2 regions of the Photorhabdus machadonis genome follow, and region 1 is predicted to be linked to the other one. Evidence: predicted binding sites of a transcription regulator. Region 1 holds the regulator's gene; the other holds the start of a gene.
What was found. Region 1 encodes ArgR, which controls arginine synthesis, uptake and breakdown. Its sites were predicted from a motif close to ANTGAATAAAAATACANT; they were not measured.

Region 1 (10,135 bases):
TGGTATATTTGATTCACTGGCAACATTAACCTTACGCTATAGGTTAATGCCTAGATTGTATCTGGAAGCAGTGTCTGGTATTGATCAGACATTGGATTTGCTCTATCAGTTTGAGTTTTGAAAATGCGAATTATTGTTTATGGCAGCTTACGGCGCAAACAGGGCAATCATCACTGGATGACCGATGCTCAATGGTTAGGGGATCATAAGCTGGAAGGTTATGAGCTGTATGACCTTGGGCATTATCCTGCGGTAATCCGTGGTGACGGAAGTATTGAATGTGAGGTATATCGCATCAACTCAACTATCCTGACAGAATTAGACGATTTAAAAGATAATTCTCGGGAGTATGTAAGGGAGTTGATTCAGACGCCATATGGCAGTGCATGGATATATCTTTATCAGTTTCCGGTAACCGGTTTACGGCGGATAAAAAGCGGTGACTGGTTAAAGCGCCACGCAGAAGAGTAAATAAAAATCCCTTTTTATCATGATAAAAAGGGATTATGACATTAAAAAACCTCTGCCGGTGATGTTCCACAGAGGTTTTTTAATTATGCGTATAAAGAGGGATTATTGCTTAGCAGCACGTTCGAAAGAGGCGATAATTTCTGCTTTAGCCGCTTCGGCATTATCCCAACCATCAACTTTAACCCACTTACCTTTTTCCAGATCTTTGTAGTGCTCAAAGAAGTGAGTGATCTGAGCGCGCAGCAATTCTGGCAGATCGTTCACATCTTTAATGTGATCATATTCTTTGGTCAATTTGCTGTGCGGAACTGCAACCAGTTTGGCATCTTCACCTGATTCGTCAGACATTTTCAGAACGCCAACTGGACGGCAACGGATCACAGAACCTGGTTGCAATGGGTATGGAGTTGGAACCAGAACATCAACTGGGTCACCGTCCAGAGATAGAGTATTGTTGATGTAACCATAGTTGCATGGATAGAACATGGCGGTAGACATAAAACGGTCTACAAACAGCGCACTGGATGCTTTATCAACTTCATATTTAATTGGATCTGCGTTGGCAGGGATCTCAATAATGACATAGATGTCTTCAGGCAGTTCTTTCCCTGCCGGTACTAAGTTCAGGCTCATGAAAGTTTCCTTTATTTCAAATCAGAATGGAGTGGGAGGCTATTATAGCTAGAATGATGATGAAGTGGAACGCTGGGTTGAGATGGTTTTGTTTCCATGCATCAGTAATACCATCATAGTGTTGTGAGATATGAATCTTGATATAAACTTATATTAATTAGTTACAATATAAATTATCTCATTCCGGTAATTTTTTATTTAATTTTATTTAAATGGAAGTTATTTTTTTCTAATGTGGTTGGTAGATTCACATAATAAGTTAACATATAAAGAATAAAGGCTATTTTATATATTAATGACATTGGGAATATGGATGAATTCGGAGAAGGTATTTACTATGGAAAGGATGAAGGCTCAGATATCCAGTCGTCATCTTTTAATAGAATTAACGAGGGAATTACGTTATTCTCTTTATTTTTTCGGTGATGTTAATGTAAGGTCAGAATATATTTCTGCTGATTATTTTTTGGATGAATTTATTTCTTTGTTACAAAATATAATGAATAAATCCATATCACAGCGTCAGAGTGCTACACTCATAATATCAAGGAACTTGCAGAACGAATATGAGGTTAAAAATATAGGAATTTCAGAGGTCGTATCTGAATCTCTATTTGATAACTATTTTTTTAAAATTAAAAAGCATTATACACCCAGAAATTATATTCGTGATCAGGTAAAGAAATGCCTTAATAAAGAAGAGAAAATTGAGCTATTATTACCAATTTTATCAAGAAAACCTTTTTCACCTATTAAAAACCGTGGCGGTTTGGCTGATTTGGCAGAGATTCAGACTATTATCCGTTGCGCTAAACTTGGGCATTTGACTAATAATCTTTCCCCTACAGGGTGTAAATTTACGATCTTATCGGATGGGTTAAAATATAATCGCGCTTGCGGTACTCCTTCCCATATTGTACAGGAATATCAAAATTCTATTATTTTTTGGATCAAAAAATTAGGAGTTGAAGATGTAATCAACTTTCAGGATTATGAAAGTTGGATTGAGGAATATATGCCATCCAACCTAAACGTTCTTGCGGTGGTTTGAAAACTTTAGGGGCCTATGCTGATTTTTCTGAATTATATGCGATAGCCCGGTTACAGATGTTGTCAAAAGCATTGAATTTGGTGACTGGGAATAAGGTTTTAATTAAAGTCTTAACAGGGGGGAGTCGTTTTTGGCAAGCTCTTTTTACTCGTCCTGCATTGACTCGCGAATATGATAGGCAAAGAAATTCAATTGCGGAATATTTTTCTACAGAACAGAACCGAGTGATGTTTCTTCCATGGACTGAAGAGAATTTTTATCAAAATGAAAGTATTGAAATATTAAAAAGAATTTCTTTTAATTAATGGAAACATTCGCCATGAATATTGCTCAAAAGAAAAATATCATATGGTTGGCGTTAGGGCAGGGGTTGACGGGCAGCATCATTTCATTACTGACACTATCATCAACCTTAGTTGGCGTACAACTGTCCCCTATCCCTGAATTAGTGACATTACCGGTTACCGGGACAGTTGTAGGTGCAGCGCTGATGATTTATTTCGTTTCGGCTTTGATGGAAAAGTTTGGGCGGCGGTCTGCTTTTATTATTGGATCAATGTTGGGATTATCAGGGTGTTTGATTGCGGGTGGTGCGCTTTTGTGGCACAGCTTTGCCTTTTTTACTGTAGGAACCTTTGTACTTGGTGCTTTTAGTGCATTTAACCAATACTACCGTTTTGCCGCTGCTGAAGTTTGTGAAGATGGTGAAAATAAAAAACGAGCTATTGCTTGGGTTGTAGGTGGAGGGGTAATGGGCGGTTTTTTGGGGCCGTTTGTTGCCAGCCAGGGGGTAGAGTTATACCCTGAATATCCTTTCTTTGGTAGTTTCGTTTTCGCTGCTTTAATTTGCTTGCTTACCGCGATTGTTCAGGCGCAACTGATTTTGGGTGACACAGTGGCTAAAGGTTCCGTAGGGAAGGATATGCGCCCCTTATCTGTATTACTTAAAGATAGAGCTTTCTTAATGGGCACTGCCAGCTGTGCAATTGCGTTTTCCGTTATGACGTTATTAATGAATTCAGCACCATTAGCAATGCATCATCATCATTTTTCGATAGCAAATAGCGCTGTTGTACTGCAATGGCATTTTGTCGCTATGTATTTGCCTGCATTGTTATTGGTAGGATTGGTAACAAGGTTAAGTTCTCAGATAATCATTGTGTTGGGAATAATAACCAACCTTATTGGTATCCTGCTAGCATATAGCGGTACTTCATTTTTCCATTTCCTTAGTTCGCTTATCATGTTTGGTGTTGGCTGGGCTTTCATGTTCAATGGCGGAACTTTCTTATTGAATGCTTTTTCTCATTCTATTCATAAATCCCGTATTCAAGGAATCAATTCTCTGATTACATATTTATTGAATGCGATGGCATCACTATCAGTGGGTGGTGTAATGGCCGTGGGAAATGGGTGGGGAATCGTTAACACTATTGGATTAGTTGGTGTGATAGCGTTGCTGGTTATTCTATTGGTAAATAAATGGAAAAAATGATTTTTTCTGGCGTGTAGCTACCGGTATAGATATAAATGATAAAGCGGCGGGAAATCCCGCCGTCTTTTCATAATTAACCGATGAAATTACTCATCTGGAAATTCAGCCATAAAACTTTCGGCTTTCTCTACCATTGATTTACTGCCAACAAAGAAAGGTACGCGCTGATGCAGTTTGGATGGGATGATATCCAGAATGCGGTTGGCGCCATTACTGGCTTTACCGCCGGCTTGTTCGGCCAGAAATGCCATTGGGTTACATTCATACAGCAGACGCAATTTTCCTGATGGATGGCTGGCGGTACTTGGATAAATATAGATTCCGCCTTTCAGCAGGTTGCGGTGGAAATCAGCAACTAACGAACCGATATAACGTGTGGTGTAAGGACGCTGAGTCTCCTCATCCTGTTCCTGGCAATATTTAATGTATTTCTTCACGCCCATAGGGAATTTGATGTAATTCCCTTCGTTGATGGAATACATATTGCCTTTGGGGGGGAACTGGACTTTCTCATGAGAAAGACAGAATACGCCGAGTGAAGGATCATAAGTAAAGGCATGCACACCGCAGCCAGTGGTATAGACCAGCATAGTTGAAGAGCCATAAACAACATATCCGGCTGCAACCTGGCGGTTACCCGGTTGCAGGAAATCTTCTTCAGTGACGGGTTTGCCGACAGGTGTAATACGGCGGTAGATAGAGAAGATAGTACCAACGGAAACGTTTACATCAATATTTGAAGAACCATCCAATGGGTCCATCAAAACAACATATTTTGCATTTTCAGCGCGGTCGCCTTCAAAAATAACGATATCGTCTTCTTCCTCGGAAGCGATACCGGCAACTTCACCGCGTGCTTTCAGTGCTGCTTTGAGTTTTTCATTAGCATACAGGTCCAGTTTCATCTGTACTTCGCCTTGGATATTGGACGCACCGCTGGCCCCCAAAATATCCACTAAACCGGCTTTGTTGATATCACGGTGAATGATTTTTGCTCCGAGCTTAATAGCGGAAAGCAATGCAGTGAGTTCACCTGTGGCATGAGAAAAATCGTGCTGCTTTTCGACGATGAATTCGCCTAATGTTTTCATGACGAAAGTCCTGAATGTGATTTGATAGTGGTTTTAGAATGTCCATTGCACTCTTACGCGGGCAGTTTAGCCAAAGAAAGGGATGATTCATAGGCTATTCCATTTCTTATCTTGCTTTTGATGGTTAGAATAGTGGCTAACTTCATGCTATGGAATGGGAAATCAATGCGTATTCATATTCTTGGTATCTGCGGTACTTTTATGGGTGGACTGGCAATTTTGGCACGTTCTCTCGGCCATGAGGTAACCGGTTCAGATACCAATGTTTATCCACCAATGAGTACCTTACTAGAAAAACATGGGATTAGCCTAATTCAGGGATATGATCCGGCACAATTGGATTCTGTGCCAGATATGGTCATCATCGGTAATGTCATGAGCCGTGGAAATCCTTGTGTAGAAGCTGTGCTGGAGCGTGGGCTCCCTTATACCTCTGGCCCTCAATGGCTGCATGATTATGTCTTGCCGGAGCGTTGGGTTCTGGCGGTTGCAGGGACTCATGGCAAAACAACAACCGCCAGCATGTTGGCTTGGATTCTGGAAGCCTGTGGCTATAAACCGGGTTTCTTGATCGGTGGTGTTCCTGGGAATTTTGCCGCATCAGCTCAGATCGGAGAAAGCCCGTTTTTCGTGATAGAAGCCGATGAATATGACAGTGCTTTCTTTGATAAACGATCTAAATTTGTGCATTACAGCCCACGTACGCTGATCATGAATAATCTCGAATTTGATCATGGGGATATTTTTGGCGATCTGGCGGCTATTCAGAGACAGTTCCATCATCTTGTCAGGATCATTCCGGCTAGTGGCAAGATCTTTGTTCCAGATAACGATATGAACCTGAAGCATGTCTTGTCTATGGGGTGCTGGAGTGAATTGGAGCTGGTGGGTGAAACTGGCCGCTGGCTGGCAAAAAAAATAAGTACAGACAGCAGTGATTATCGGGTGTTTTATGGTGGTGAAATTGTTGGAGAGGTGAATTGGTCACTGGTTGGTGAACATAATATGCGTAATGGGCTGATTGCGATCGCAGCTGCACATCATGTTGGTGTCCAGCCAGCCGATGCCTGCCGTGCTTTGAGCGATTTTATGAATGCTCGTCGCCGCCTTGAACTACGTGGTGAGGAAAATGGCATCACCGTTTATGATGATTTTGCGCATCACCCAACAGCAATTCTGGCGACACTGGAAGCTCTACGCAGTAAGGTTGGCGGAACGGCCCGTATTCTTACTGTGTTGGAACCGCGTTCAAATACCATGAGAATGGGCGTTAGTAAGAATGAGATTGCGCCAGCGCTGGGGCGTGCTGACAAAGTGTTCTTATTCCAGCCGGCTAATATTAAATGGCATGTATCAGAAATTGCAGATCGCTGTGTTCAGCCTGTGCATTGGAGTGCTGATATCGATTCACTGGTACATATGATTATTGATAAGGCACAAAAGGGCGATCATATTTTGGTTATGAGTAATGGTGAATTTGGTGGTATTCATGAAAAATTACTGTCTGAGCTGAATAAAAAAACTTATCAATCCTGAAAATGGTGGCAGGAAAATGAATCGCGCCATGTTGGCGCGTTTATTCAAAGTTCTTGCTCAAATAATCCAAGGATTGCTTCACGTAGTTGCTCTGCCGTGAAACCTCTGGCTGGTGTAGTGAAAATGGTGTCGTCACCAGCGATACTGCCAAGTATACCTTCTGCTTTACCAAGAGAATCTAACAGGCGAGCAATAAGTTGAGCAGCGCCAGGGCTTGTGCGGATCACAACAACTGAATGGTTGTAATCAACATCTAATACCAGGTTTTTTAGTGGGCTAGTGGCAGTAGGAACGCCAAGCTCAGCAGGAAGACAGTAGACCATTTCCATTTTGGCATTACGGGTGCGAACAGCACCAAATTTAGTCAGCATTCTGGAGACTTTGGATTGATTAATATTCTCAAAACCTTCTTCCAGCAAGGCGGTAACGATTTCTCCTTGAGAGCTAAATTTTTCTTCTTTCAATAACGCCTTGAAAGCTTTTACTAAATCTTCCTGTTTAGAGGGAGTACGCATATTTCACCATATTCAATCAGCTATGAAGATCATATTATGCATATAGATGATTTTTTATGCAATTAAAATGATTTTTTAACCATTATTGTATGGTATGAATAAGTCTTATGCTATATAGAAATTCAAAAAACATGAATATGAGAATTTGCTTTTTTTGGGCTGGTCATCAGGTAAATATATTGTTAATGAAATGATGTTGTTTGGTGTTGTGGCTGGGTGTAAGGTATTTAGCGGGTTATTTCATAAAATCATAAGGCAATTATCAAAATAGTGTCCATTATCTCATTAACAGATAAGCATTTTGCCTAGAATACGGCGACTTTTGCGTCCCGCTATTAGAGTGTAAGTCCACAATTTGGCTGTTAACAGATTGTTTTCAAGAACGTAGTAATCTATGGTTTATAACCAGATGAATTCACAGTATTTTAAAGTATAAACGATTTAAGGAGTATCAGGATGAAAGTTGCAGTTCTCGGTGCAGCCGGTGGTATTGGTCAGGCTCTTGCTCTTCTACTAAAAACCCAGCTTCCTTCAGGTTCAGAACTCTCTTTATATGATATCGCTCCAGTGACACCTGGGGTGGCTGCTGATTTGAGCCATATCCCAACGGATGTGAAAATTAAGGGTTTTGCTGGTGAAGATGCAACGCCAGCGTTGGAAGGAGCGGACGTTGTATTGATTTCTGCAGGTGTTGCTCGTAAACCAGGCATGGATCGTTCAGATCTGTTTAATGTTAATGCGGGTATCGTTCGTAATCTGGTAGAGCAAGTGGCTAAAATGTGTCCGAAAGCACTGATTGGGATTATTACTAACCCAGTCAATACAACTGTAGCTATTGCGGCCGAAGTGCTGAAAAAAGCGGGTGTATATGATAAAAACCGCCTGTTTGGCGTAACAACTCTGGATATTATCCGCTCTAATACTTTTGTTGCTGAATTGAAAGGTAAAAAACCGCAGGAAATCGAAGTACCGGTTATCGGTGGTCACTCTGGTGTGACGATCCTGCCTCTGTTGTCCCAAATCCCTGATGTGAGCTTTACTGATGAAGAGTTGGCGGCCTTAACTAAACGTATTCAGAATGCAGGTACTGAAGTCGTTGAAGCTAAAGCTGGTGGTGGATCTGCAACTCTGTCTATGGGACAAGCTGCGGCTCGTCTGGGCCTTTCTTTGGTCCGTGGCTTACAGGGCGAAAGCAATGTTGTGGAATGTGCCTATGTTGAAGGTGATGGCAAATATGCACGTTTCTTCGCTCAACCGATTCGTTTGGGTAAAAATGGCGTAGAAGAGCGTCTGGAAATTGGCAAATTGAGTGATTTTGAACAAAAATCACTGGAAAGCATGTTGGACGTATTGAGAAAAGATATAGAATTAGGCGAAAAATTCATTAATAACTAATTGATATATTTTATAAATATAAAATATATACTTATGAAATAATAAAAACCGCTGGTATAACGAATTACCGGCGGTTTTTATTTAACGAATATAATTCGTTAGCTAATTATTTGTTTGTTCACGTATTTTCCTTTCTAATAATTCTCCAGTATTTGGATCAAAATAACGACTAGGCCAAATCTCTGAAGGGTGTATTTCCAGATAATTCGCAATTATCCATTCTCCCTTTGGCCATGGGCGGGACAGTGCATTAGCGAGTGTAGATGAGCTCAGTCCAGCTTTGCGTGATACTTCAGCTAAGGTTGTTCCCCGCTTGCGTAAAGCTGCAATTATGTCGGCAGGATGCCAATCAGATTTCCTTGAAATCATTTTTAATCCTTTTTTTATTAAATTTGATGCTATGTTAGTGGTATAAATAACAGGTCTGCATGAGAGCAATAACGAACTGAAACCTGTTATTGAGAAATAAAATAGCATTATTTTTCTAAAAATATTTCCAAATTTTTTCTTAAAAACTTCTTTTTTGAACTTGGTTACAAAAATAGAGAAACGTGATGAAAAAAGAGTGGTTTTCGGCCAAGGAATTGATTGGCGTGGGTGAGTTACCTGAATCACCACAAGGAGTTAATGCCAGAGCAAAGCGCGAGGAGTGGTTATGTCAGAAAAGGCGAGGAGTACAAGGCAAGGCAATCGAATATCACTATTCCTGTTTTCCAGAGACGACCATTGCAGCACTGGCGTTTCATGAATCATCTTCTGAGTATCAGGTGCAGAAACAAGATCCTTTATCGATTTGGGTTGGTGCTTTCCACCAGTTGTCAGAATCTGAGAAACAGGCTGTGACAGCCATGATTTTACGAGACGGTATCAGAAGTTTTTTGGAAAAACTTTCTATTATTTAACTCATTTTTGGAAATTAAAAATGCCAATTAACTTGGCTTCTTCTTCATTATCTCGGTGCAAAGTGAGAAGAAAAGTATGAAAAAAGAATGGTACTCAGCTAAAGAGCTGGTTGGTATTGCCGGGCTTCCTTCTTCGCCACAGGGAATAAATCTGATGGCAAGGCGGGAAGGATGGGAATATAGACGTAAACTGGGTGTTCAGGGCAAGGCTCTTGAATATCATATAAATAGTTTGCCTGAAGATGTACTTAATATGTTATCCGTAGGGGAAAACACGGTTGATTACGTGAACAAACGGCAGGACCCATTCTTAATCTGGGTTGAAGCTTACTATCAACTGACTAAAGTTGAGCGGGAAAAAATTGTGAAATTCATTCTTCGGGAAGGACTGGCAAAACTTATTGGTTATATTGATGTTGGTGTTGAAGATGTAGAAAAAAACCTGGAGGCAGATTAACCCCAGGTTTTGCTGCCATCAATTAAGAGAGGCGTTGTACGGCGATATGTGCTAACCCCACAAGTGCTTGCTTGTATGGGGAGCTTTCCAGCACCTGTAAAGCAGCAATGGCTTTATCTGCTTCTTCCTCTGCTCGCTTGCGAGTATATTCCAGCGAACCGCACTGTCTCATTGTGGTCAATACTGTTTCGAGTAAATGGCGGCCATTACCTTTTTCAATTGCTTCACGGATAAGTGCTGATTGTTCTGGACTACCATGATTCATCGCGTGCAGCAATGGTAATGTTGGTTTACCTTCATTGAGGTCATCGCCGGTGTTTTTGCCTAATGTGTCGCTATCAGCATCATAGTCCAGCAAATCATCTATTAGCTGGAATGCGGTGCCTAAATAACGTCCGTAATCTTGTAAAGCAGCTTCCTGTTCTGGTGTCGCGTTGGAAAGAATCGCAGAAGAGTGGGCGGCAACTTCAAACAGCCGTGCTGTTTTACTGTAAATCACGCGCATATAATCGTCTTCGGAGATATCTGGGTCATTGCAGTTTATTAACTGTAAAACCTCGCCTTCCGCGATAACATTAGTTGCTTCTGA
Region 2 (10,135 bases), 240 kb from region 1:
AACACCAAAACGGCACTTATCAGTGGCGACAGGCATGTCAGCTACGCCGAACTGGGTCGTAATGTGCGTCGAATAATGGGAGCTTTCATGGAGAAAGGGCTTTCCAAGGGTAGTGTCGTTGCCCTCTGTATGCACCGTGGGCCTGAGCACACGGCTGTGACCCTAGCCTGTGCGTTGACGGGGGTGATCTGGGTTCCGATAGACGCAGATTCGCCCTCAGAGCGACTGCGCTATCTCCTTGAAAATTGCCATCCAGACCTTGTGGTAACGACAAAAAGAGAAGGGATTGAACATCCAGCAGAAACACCTGAAAAACTCTTGTCTGCCGAGCCCTTGGCGGAACTCCCGCTTATGCTTGACGCTCTCTCATCAAGCGAAGCGCCCGCTTATTACCTCTACACATCCGGGACAACCGGAAGGCCGAAATGCGTTGTTTTATCCAATAAATCAACATCGAATGTCATCACCAGCACTCTTGACGAATGGTCCGTAACGCACCGGGATGTCTTTATTTCTGTCACGCCTTTGCATCATGATATGTCGGTCTTCGACGTTTTTGGCTGCCTGACTGTAGGTGCGACCCTTGTTCTTCCCGCTATCGGTGAAGAAAAAGATGCACTACGCTGGAACCAGTTAGTTGCCAAGCACAAGGTGACATTATGGTGCTCTGTGCCCGCTATTCTGGAAATGCTTCTCGCGTGTCGCCAGGGAAATGAATTGAAAAGCCTGCGACTGATTGCTCAGGGCGGCGATTACATCAAACCAGCTGTTATTGGCAGCCTGCGTACACTCCTGCCATCAGTACGGTTGATTTCGTTGGGGGGACCAACAGAGACGACTATATGGAGTATATGGCATGAAATAGGGCTGGACGACGTTAGCCTGATCCCTTATGGAAGGCCCTTACCGGCTAACAGCTATTTTCTGCTAAACGGGCGTGGCGACCATTGTCCGGTGGGTGTTACTGGCCTTATTCATACGGCAGGCATCAATGTCGCATTGGGTTATCTGGAAAACGGAAGCCTCACTCAGACTGATTTTGTGACCATCAAGGATACGAACGGAGAAGAGATCCGTGCATTCCGGACCGGTGATCACGGGCATTATCGTCGTGATGGCATCATTGTCTTTGATAGCCGTGTCAACGGTTACGTCAAGGTGCGTGGAGTACGTATTTCGTTACCTGACATCGAGAATGAACTGATTCGCCACCCGTCGGTTAAGCATGTTCTTGTTGTGGACTATGGCGAGAAAATGCACGGTGAGACTTCCATCGGCGTACTTTATGTGCCGCCACAAGAGGATGCTTTGTCAGGAGCAGAATTGCGCAAATATGCCTGCCAATGTCTGCCACCATCGCATATCCCAACACGGATCCTGCCGGTCACCGAATTACCGTTCTCACCAAATGGCAAGCCTGATCGCTCTAAAGCACGCAGCCTGCTGACGGAATCGGTGCATGAACAACCTCCTATTCGGCACGACTCTTTCCCTGCGCGAGAAACAGCGATGAAAAAGAAGGTGCTGGAAATCTATCTGGACGTGCTCGGCCAATCACACGCTAGCCACATCGATGGAGACAGCGACTTCATCAGCATGGGGCTGCGTCCTCAGCATCTGAAAACAATTTCAGCACGGATCTATGAGAAATTTGCGATCGTGCTTTCGCTCTCGCAATTGCTGCGTTGCCGTAACGTGGCAGAAGTCGAACAGCATCTTAATGGAAAAATTTTAGAAAACAGCCCGGATTATTAATATGAATAATATTGACCTGATCGGTATTGGTATTGGTCCCTTCAATCTGGGATTGGCGGCACTGCTTTCGTCACATTCTGATCTGACCAGCCTTTTCCTCGAACGTAAGCTTGAGTTTCGCTGGCATGAGGGGCTCCTGTTACCCGGTACAACGCTGCAGGTTCCATTCCTCGCGGATCTAGTAACAATGGCTGAGCCTACACACCCTCTGAGTTTTCTTAATTATCTTCATGAACATGATCGTCTTTACAAATTCTACTATTATGAAAACTTTCAGATCCCACGCCAGGAATATGACCATTATTGCCGCTGGGTGACGCAGCGGCTTCCCTCCTGCCAGTTCGGTGAAAATGTTATTGATGTGGCTTATGATCCGGTTTCCGATCATTTCATTATTGAAAGTAAGTCTCATACGGGACCGACGCACCAGTATTACAGTCGTCACCTGGCTATCGGTATAGGCACCGCTCCGTTTCTGCCTGAGTGGGCTAAAATCCAGACCAAAGCGCCTATTTTTCATTCGGCGGAATTCATAAACAGACGTGCACAACTCTCAACGTGCAGGCGTGTCACGGTAATTGGTTCAGGGCAAAGTGCTGCTGAATGCGTGCTGGCGCTCCACAATGCGTTGACGCCTGAAATGATAGAGGCTGGTGCTTCAATCCAGTGGATTACGCGATCTGCCGGTTTTCATCCTATGGAGTCGTCGAAACTCGGTCAGGAATGTTTCACGCCGGCCTACATGAACCATTTTCACCGTATAACAAGAGAGAAACGCCGCAAGATCGTGGCGGGTCAAGGAGGACTTTATAAAGGTATCAGCACCTCAACTATCGCAGATATCTTCGACATTTTGTATGAAGGTTCCATCGGCGGTCGCGATCCAGGACTTTTGCTTGTTTCAAATTGCGAAGTCGAGCAGGTAGAAAACACAGGAGACTCTGAGGCGTTGCGGGTCGTTTTTCGTCATCGGCATCTCGATAAAGTCGGCGTCATTGAAACCGATGCTATTGTCGCTGCTACAGGTTATGAGCATACCAGCCCCGAATGGTTAGAAGGACTCAAAAATACCGTGCTTGCAACCGATGATTATGGCGATTTTATTGTAAAAGAGGACTTTAGCGCTCAGCGCCTTGATAAAGGAAAAGGCCTTATTTTCGTCCAGAATGCTGAGATTTTTCAGCACGGTATTGGCTCTCCCGATCTGGGGCTTGGCGCGTATCGCAATGGGATCATTGCCAACCAGCTTCTTGGGCGAGGGTATTATCGTTTGCCTCAAAACTCGTCATTCCAGGGCTTTGATCTGCCAGAGTGTTACGATACAGGAGATAAAGATGACATTGTCCTTTGCCGATAAGAACAGGCTAGATGCGTTTTGGCATTACTGTGTTAAAAACCAGTATTTCAATATCGGCTATCCTGAGTCCTCAGACTTTGATTATTCTTATTTACAGAGATTCATGCTGTTCTCTATCAACAATTGTGGTGACTGGGGAGTGGAGGGCAACTATCTCTTAAACTCTTTTGAGTTCGAAAAAGAAGTCATGAAATACTTTGCTGAACTGTTCAAAATCCCTTTCGAAGACAGTTGGGGTTATGTTACCAACGGAGGAACGGAAGGTAATATGTTCGGCTGCTATCTTGGGCGAGAACTATTCCCGGGAGGGACTCTTTATTATTCAAAAGATACGCATTATTCGGTGGCAAAAATCGTCAAATTACTGCGTATCAAATCTTGTTTAGTAGAATCCTTACCCACTGGTGAGATAGATTATAATGACCTGATACAGAAGATCATCGCTCATAAAGAACCACACCCAATCATCTTTGTCAATATCGGTACGACATTGCGCGGTGCGGTGGATAATATAAAGATCATTCAACAAAGTATGCAGCAAGTCGGTATCGCTCGCGAGAATTACTATCTACACGCCGATGCTGCCTTAAGTGGGATGATCTTGCCGTTCGTAGATAACCCGCAGCCTTTTACCTTTGCAGATGGTATCGACTCCATCTGTGTCTCCGGGCACAAAATGATAGGTTCCCCCATTCCTTGCGGGATTGTTGTTGCAAAACGGAAAAACGTTGAGCGAATTACAGTCGATGTTGATTACATTTCGGCCCAAGACAAGACCATCTCAGGTTCACGTAATGGCCAGACACCACTAATGATATGGGCGGCCATTCGCAGTCACTCGTTTGCTGATTGGCAGCACCGCACCAAACACTGCCTGGAGATGGCACAATATGCCGTCAAGCGTTTTCGTGCTGCCGGGATAGACGCCTGGCGTCATGACAACTCCATTACGGTGGTATTTCCATGCCCGTCAGCAGCCGTCTGGAAGAAGCATTGTTTGGCAACGTCGGGAGATATTGCTCACCTAATCACTACGGCACATCATCACGACAGTAGTAAAATCGATGCATTAATCAACGATGTTATTGCGGAATCGCGTCAGATAGTTCAAGTGCAGGATGCTGTCATGTGAGAGGTAAAAATAACTACATTAGGGCTTGCCCTGTGATCTTGGTATGCTAGCCAAATCATAACGATTACACTGTAATTTATTTTATATAAGATAAACTGAAGGAGCCTTTGGTGCTTACAGCAAAAAATATCACCGCAACTTACGGCAAGAAAACCGTATTGCATGATTTGTCAGTAGACTTTGCTCAAGGGCGCATCACTGCACTCGTCGGGTCTAATGGCTGCGGTAAGTCGACACTTCTGAAGTCCATCATGGGTTTCATTCCCCTGAAAAGCGGAGAAATTCTGTTGGAAGGTAAGCTGATTACAGGGATAAGCCGTAAAGCGCTGGCTCGAAGAGTCTCTTATCTGCCGCAGGAATGTCACTGCCCGGATTACATGACATTGGGAGAGTTGATCGAGCTGACAGCTTGTGGGCGCAATTCGCTTTTCGGCGGGCCATCCTCGCGGGATCGCAAATTGTTTCATGATGTACTGGAAATCGTCGGCTTGGCCGATAAGGCAGGCTCTCAAGTCAACTCCCTTTCAGGAGGGCAACGCCAGCGCGCATGGGTGGCGATGGTGCTTGCACAGGACACTGACATCATTCTTATGGACGAACCAGTGAACCACCTGGATATCAAATATCAATACACAGTGCTTAAACTGGTTCGCGATCTCTCACTCCAGCACGGAAAAACCATCGTTGTAGTGTTACATGATTTAAATCTAACAACGATTTTTGCCGATGATGTTGTGATGCTGAATACTGGCAGCGTTATTGCAGCAGGTGCTGTCAATAACACGATAACGGTAGATAATATCCGGCGCGTATTCGATATTCCGGTCGATATTTTCAGTTACAACGGCAGCCTTATCTGTCAGCCTTATCCGGGCATAAACCACCCTGAAAGTCAGTCTGGAGTATGATAATGAAATCCAGACTGTTCTTTATATTCGCACCTTTTGTATTGCTGCTGATCTTTTTTTCTAGTCTCTCTTTTGGCGTGAATATTGCGTCAGTTTCGCAAATTTATGCGGCCTTAACACAGCCCGAACCGCAAGACTATGAGCAGGCAGTTATTTTATACCAGCGACTACCACGGGCCTTGATTTCTGTTTATGTCGGTGCGGTGATGGCATGCAGTGGTCTCGTCTTCCAGGGGCTTATCCGCAATCCACTGGCCTCCTCATCAACATTGGGAATCAATGCCGGTGCGGCACTGTTTGTCATAGTAGGCGCAATCAGCTTTGAGTTCGATCTGACATTACAAGGCATAGCAGCCCTTGTCGGCGGGTTATTCGGCTTTCTGTCATCACTTGCAGTCTCTCGCCTGGCTGGTGTTAACGGCGTTTCTCGTGACTTGCTACTGATACTGTCAGGCACATTAATAGCGATGCTTTATCTTGGGATAAGCAATGCTGTTCTTCTTGCCTATCCTGCATTACGAACCGAATATTTGAGCTGGCTAGCAGGGGCTATCAATCATGCCTATATCACAAGGCTTCACCATTTCTGGTGGTTCGGGATACTGGCCTTGATGATACTTTTATTACTGGCACGTCCACTGACACTTATTCTGCTCGGTTACGAAAAGGCGCTTTCAATTGGCGTGAATGCAACGCTTGTTTCACGCATTGCACTGATTGCAGCCATAGTTGCATCTAGTTCTGCCGTTGCCATATGCGGTCTGATTGGTTTCGTGGGGCTGGTTGTACCCCATATTGTCAAGCCTCTGGTTGGTCAGAATTTTATGCTGTCGCTGCCAGCCTGTGCTCTGACGGGGGCAAGTATTTGCCTGATTGCCAATCTCTGTGCGCAGACACTCTTCCAGCCTTATGTCATACATACTGGCATTCTACTGGATTTTTTGGGAGGGCTGTTTTTTATCTGGGTCATCAGAAAGCGCTATCTTTCAGCAACATCGGAGAGATCGTTATGAACTTCGGTCAGGCAACAGACGGACAAAGGGTATTACGTTTCGCCAACGGATTGCAGATGCGTACCCGTGATATAAAAGTCGGTTTATACCTATTTACCATCACGATCATACTCGTGGCTGTTTCTTTAAACGTCGGGGTTACGAACGTTGGTATACGTGAATTCACGCATATGCTTTTCGGATATTCCCTCGAGCACCACCAGTTTTATGCACTTTGGGTTGTACGGATACCTCATATTTTATTGGGGCTGATGGTGGGTTGGTGTGCAGCCCTTGCCGGTGCTATTTTGCAGCCGATTGCTCGCAATCCGCTGGCCGACCCCGGCCTTCTTGGCATAAGTCAGGGATCTATGACGATGATCATCGTCTTGCTGGCGTTTGTTCCTTCCGCGCCTAAAATGCTGATCGTCCTTGCTGCACTGGCTGGTGGGCTGATTGTTGCGTTGTTTTTGATTTTGCTCGTCGGCAATAATCGCGCAAGTGGCTTGGCAATTTTACTGATGGGGATTGCCGTCTCGTCCGTTCTTAGTTCTGTCAGCTCTTTTCTTATTCTCTATCTTCCGACAGAGTTATCCTTGAATCTTGCCGGATGGATGCAAGGATCATTGTTTCAGGCCAGTTGGTCAATTATCGCATCATTCATACCATTATTCTTATTGAGTATTATCGGAATTCTGATCACTGGCCCCGCTTTAAACCGCTATGAGCTTGGAAATGAGCTTGCTATATCCCTTGGGGAGCCTATCAAATATTCCCGTCCGTTGCTGATGATGTTTTCTGTCCTGTTAAGTGCAGCATCTGTCACCGCAGTAGGGCCATTGAGCTTTCTGGGGATATTGGCGCCGCATCTGGCTAGCTTTATTTCATCGGCCACAGGCCGCGCCCGACTGTTTCTTTCCGCTCTGGTGGGCGGCAATCTGGTCGTCACCGCAGATATCGTGACGAAAGCAGCACCCTCAGGAGTCTTTCTCCCTATCGGGTTAAGCTTCACACTCATTGGTGTGCCCCTGTTTATCCTGACAATACGGCTGAGCGCATTACGTAAACGCTGTAGTACTAGGAACGAGTATAGATTTTAGTTAGATAAAATCGAACCCGGTTTAGGCGATCTGATCGATCGCCACAAAGGATGTTTCCCAATGGGATTGAGTTATTTTTTAACATTAATCAGCTCATTACTGCGATTCCAAATTTAACATAAGAATCTTGGAGCGGCGTTGGTAGTTGTATAGCTCTTGTTTCTGAATTGGCAGCATTGAGATTTCCGCCGGTTCAAAACCCCGTTCCTGGAACCAGTGAATGCTGCGGGTAGTCAGGACAAATAGTTTTTCCAGCCCGATCTGTTTAGCGTGATCCGAAATGCGATTCATGAGTACTTCACCTTTTAAAGAGTTCCGGTATTTAGGATGAACCGCTAAACAAGCCATCTCCCCAATTTTCTCATCAGGATAGGGGTAAAGCGCGGCACAAGCGATAGTCAGGTTATCGCGTTCGATAATGATGAATTTATCAATTTCTCTCTCAAGTTGTTCTCTTGAACGGCGAACCAAAATGCCTTGCTGTTCCAGCGGACGAATAAGTTCGAGAATGCCTCCGATGTCATTGATATTCGCTCTGCGTATTTGTTCCGCGCTCTCCATGACTATTTGAGTACCAATACCATCACGGGAAAATAGTTCTTGAACCAGAGAACCATCTGCTTGATAACTCAATAAGTGGCTGCGATGAACGCCACGACGGCAAGCTTTTACGGCACTCCGTAAAAAACAGGCTGTACCTGAATAGTAGTCACCTTCAGCTTCCAGTTCTTTCATGAGATCTGGTGCCTGATTAAGAAAAATTTCAGATAGAATTTTTCCGTCTTTGCCCTGTACGCCTTGAGTAGAGCAGAAACCTATCAATTTTTCAGCCTGTAGTTTGATCGCTAACTGAGTAGCAACTTCTTCAAATGCCAGATTAAAACTCTCGCCGGTAACGGAAACTGCAACAGGGCCAATTAGCACTATTGCGCCATTATCTAACTGACGATTTATGGCAGCTTCATCAATACGGCGAATTTTTCCACTGTGGCAATAATCCACGCCATCATCAACACCAAGAGGTTGAGCAATAACAAAGTTACCGCTGACAACATTAATATTTGCGCCTTGCAATGGCGTATTATTTAGGCTCATAGAAAGACGGGCGGTAATATCCAGTTGCAACAAACCTGCGGATTGTTTGACGAATTCCAATGCCTTATTATCGGTAACGCGGGTGTGTTTGTGGTAAACCGGTTCATAATGATGGGTTGCAAGGTTTTCTTCAATTTGAGGTCTGGCGCCATAAACGACTATCAGCCGGATGCCCAAACTATGCAGTAATCCGATGTCGTTGATGATGTTCGGGAAGTTCTCGTGAGCAATCGCCTCTCCGCCAAGCATGATAACAAACGTTTTGCCACGGTGTGCATTGATGTATGGAACCGAGTGGCGAAATCCCTCAACTAATTCGGTGCTGCGTTCTTTCATAAAAGACTCTCGATTGAATTTTTATTCGTAATTTATGTATTTTTATTCCTTTTGAAAGGAAATGGCAAGAGGCAATTAAAACAAAAACATTGCGATATATATGTGGACGTGAATAATTTGCAAAATATAAAATATTTATTGCTGATGGCAGCATAAATGTTGGTTAGCGTTTTTCACTTGGTTGTTTCCTGAGTTGAATGTCACCCTGAATATTTGTATTTTATGAATGGAATAAATAGTAGATGAGTCATTCAGATCTTAATCTGTCACGACGTCGCTTGTTGCAGGGAGCGGCAGCAATGTGGTTGCTTAGTGTCAGCCAGGTGGGTTACGCAGCGTCATCAAAGATTATTGCAGTTCGTATTTGGCCTGCATCCAGTTATACCCGTGTGACTCTTGAGTCCAATATTCCACTCAAATATCGCCAGTTCATGCTGACAAATCCAAACAGAATTGTTGTTGACCTTGAGGGTGTGCAATTGAACCATACCCTAAAAGGTATGGGGGAGCAGATTCAATCCCGTGATCCTTATCTTAAACTGGTCAGGGCGGGGCAGTTTGATCCTAAAACGGTCCGTCTGGTGTTTGAAGTTAAACAATCGGTCAGCCCACATATGTTTACATTGAAACCAGTGGCGGAATTTAAGCACCGTTTGGTTTTGGATATTTATCCCGCAGCGGGAGCGAATAAGGATGATGATCCATTACTTGCTCTGCTTGAAGAGTACAATAAAGGTAATTTGGTTGAGGATTTACCGGCGGAAACACCGAAGTCAGGCAAAGCAGGTAAGGACAGGCCGATTGTTATCATGCTCGATCCTGGACATGGTGGAGAAGATCCTGGCGCTATCGGCAAATATAAAACCCGTGAGAAAGACGTTGTTCTGCAAATTGCCCGTCGATTGCGAACTATTATTCAGCGTGAACCGGGCATGAAAGTGTATATGACTCGTAATGAAGATGTGTTTATCCCGCTAAAAGTCCGGGTGGCAAAAGCACGTAAGATGCGGGCTGATTTATTTGTTTCTATTCATGCTGATGCTTTTTCTAACCGAGCTGCACATGGCTCTTCGGTTTTTGCACTTTCTACTAAAGGCGCAACCAGTAATACCGCACGTTTTCTGGCCCAAACGCAAAATGAAGCCGACCAGATTGGTGGTGTAAGTAAAAGCGGTGATAAGTATCTGGATCATACCATGTTTGATTTGCTACAGACTGCGACCATCAATGACAGCCTTAAATTTGGCAGTGAAGTGCTCAAGCGCATGGGTAAAGTGAATAAACTGCATAAAAACCGGGTGGATCAGGCTGGGTTTGCGGTACTGAAAGCACCGGATATCCCATCTATTCTGGTAGAAACTGCGTTTATCAGTAATCTGGAAGAGGAACGGAAATTGAAAACAGCACGCTTCCAGCAGCAGGTAGCGGAGTCCATTTTCGCGGGTATCAAAGCGTATTTT

Region 2: a site for ArgR is predicted at 8,709-8,726, ahead of argA (amino-acid N-acetyltransferase). Genes of this name have one in related genera too.

Annotation. Positions count from the first base shown of each region.
Region 1 covers NZ_CP199761.1:4,942,479-4,952,613, reverse strand. The annotation lists gene tamB (autotransporter assembly complex protein TamB) at 1-121, shown strand, start outside; gene ACUN2T_RS23810 (gamma-glutamylcyclotransferase family protein) at 124-471, shown strand; gene ppa (inorganic diphosphatase) at 574-1,104, opposite strand; gene ACUN2T_RS23800 (L-tyrosine/L-tryptophan isonitrile synthase family protein) at 1,442-2,155, shown strand; gene ACUN2T_RS23795 (hypothetical protein) at 2,152-2,460, shown strand; gene ACUN2T_RS23790 (MFS transporter) at 2,475-3,650, shown strand; gene fbp (class 1 fructose-bisphosphatase) at 3,737-4,741, opposite strand; gene mpl (UDP-N-acetylmuramate:L-alanyl-gamma-D-glutamyl-meso-diaminopimelate ligase) at 4,907-6,277, shown strand; gene argR (transcriptional regulator ArgR) at 6,322-6,792, opposite strand; gene mdh (malate dehydrogenase) at 7,249-8,187, shown strand; gene ACUN2T_RS23765 (helix-turn-helix domain-containing protein) at 8,290-8,556, opposite strand; gene ACUN2T_RS23760 (DNA-binding protein) at 8,742-9,089, shown strand; gene ACUN2T_RS23755 (DNA-binding protein) at 9,166-9,546, shown strand; gene ispB (octaprenyl diphosphate synthase) at 9,569-10,135, opposite strand, start outside.
Region 2 covers NZ_CP199761.1:4,700,807-4,710,941, reverse strand. The annotation lists gene ACUN2T_RS22685 (amino acid adenylation domain-containing protein) at 1-1,755, shown strand, start outside; gene basC (putative histamine N-monooxygenase) at 1,757-3,112, shown strand; gene ACUN2T_RS22675 (histidine decarboxylase) at 3,090-4,244, shown strand; gene ACUN2T_RS22670 (ABC transporter ATP-binding protein) at 4,355-5,152, shown strand; gene ACUN2T_RS22665 (FecCD family ABC transporter permease) at 5,155-6,165, shown strand; gene ACUN2T_RS22660 (FecCD family ABC transporter permease) at 6,162-7,244, shown strand; gene argA (amino-acid N-acetyltransferase) at 7,341-8,675, opposite strand; gene amiC (N-acetylmuramoyl-L-alanine amidase AmiC) at 8,918-10,135, shown strand, end outside.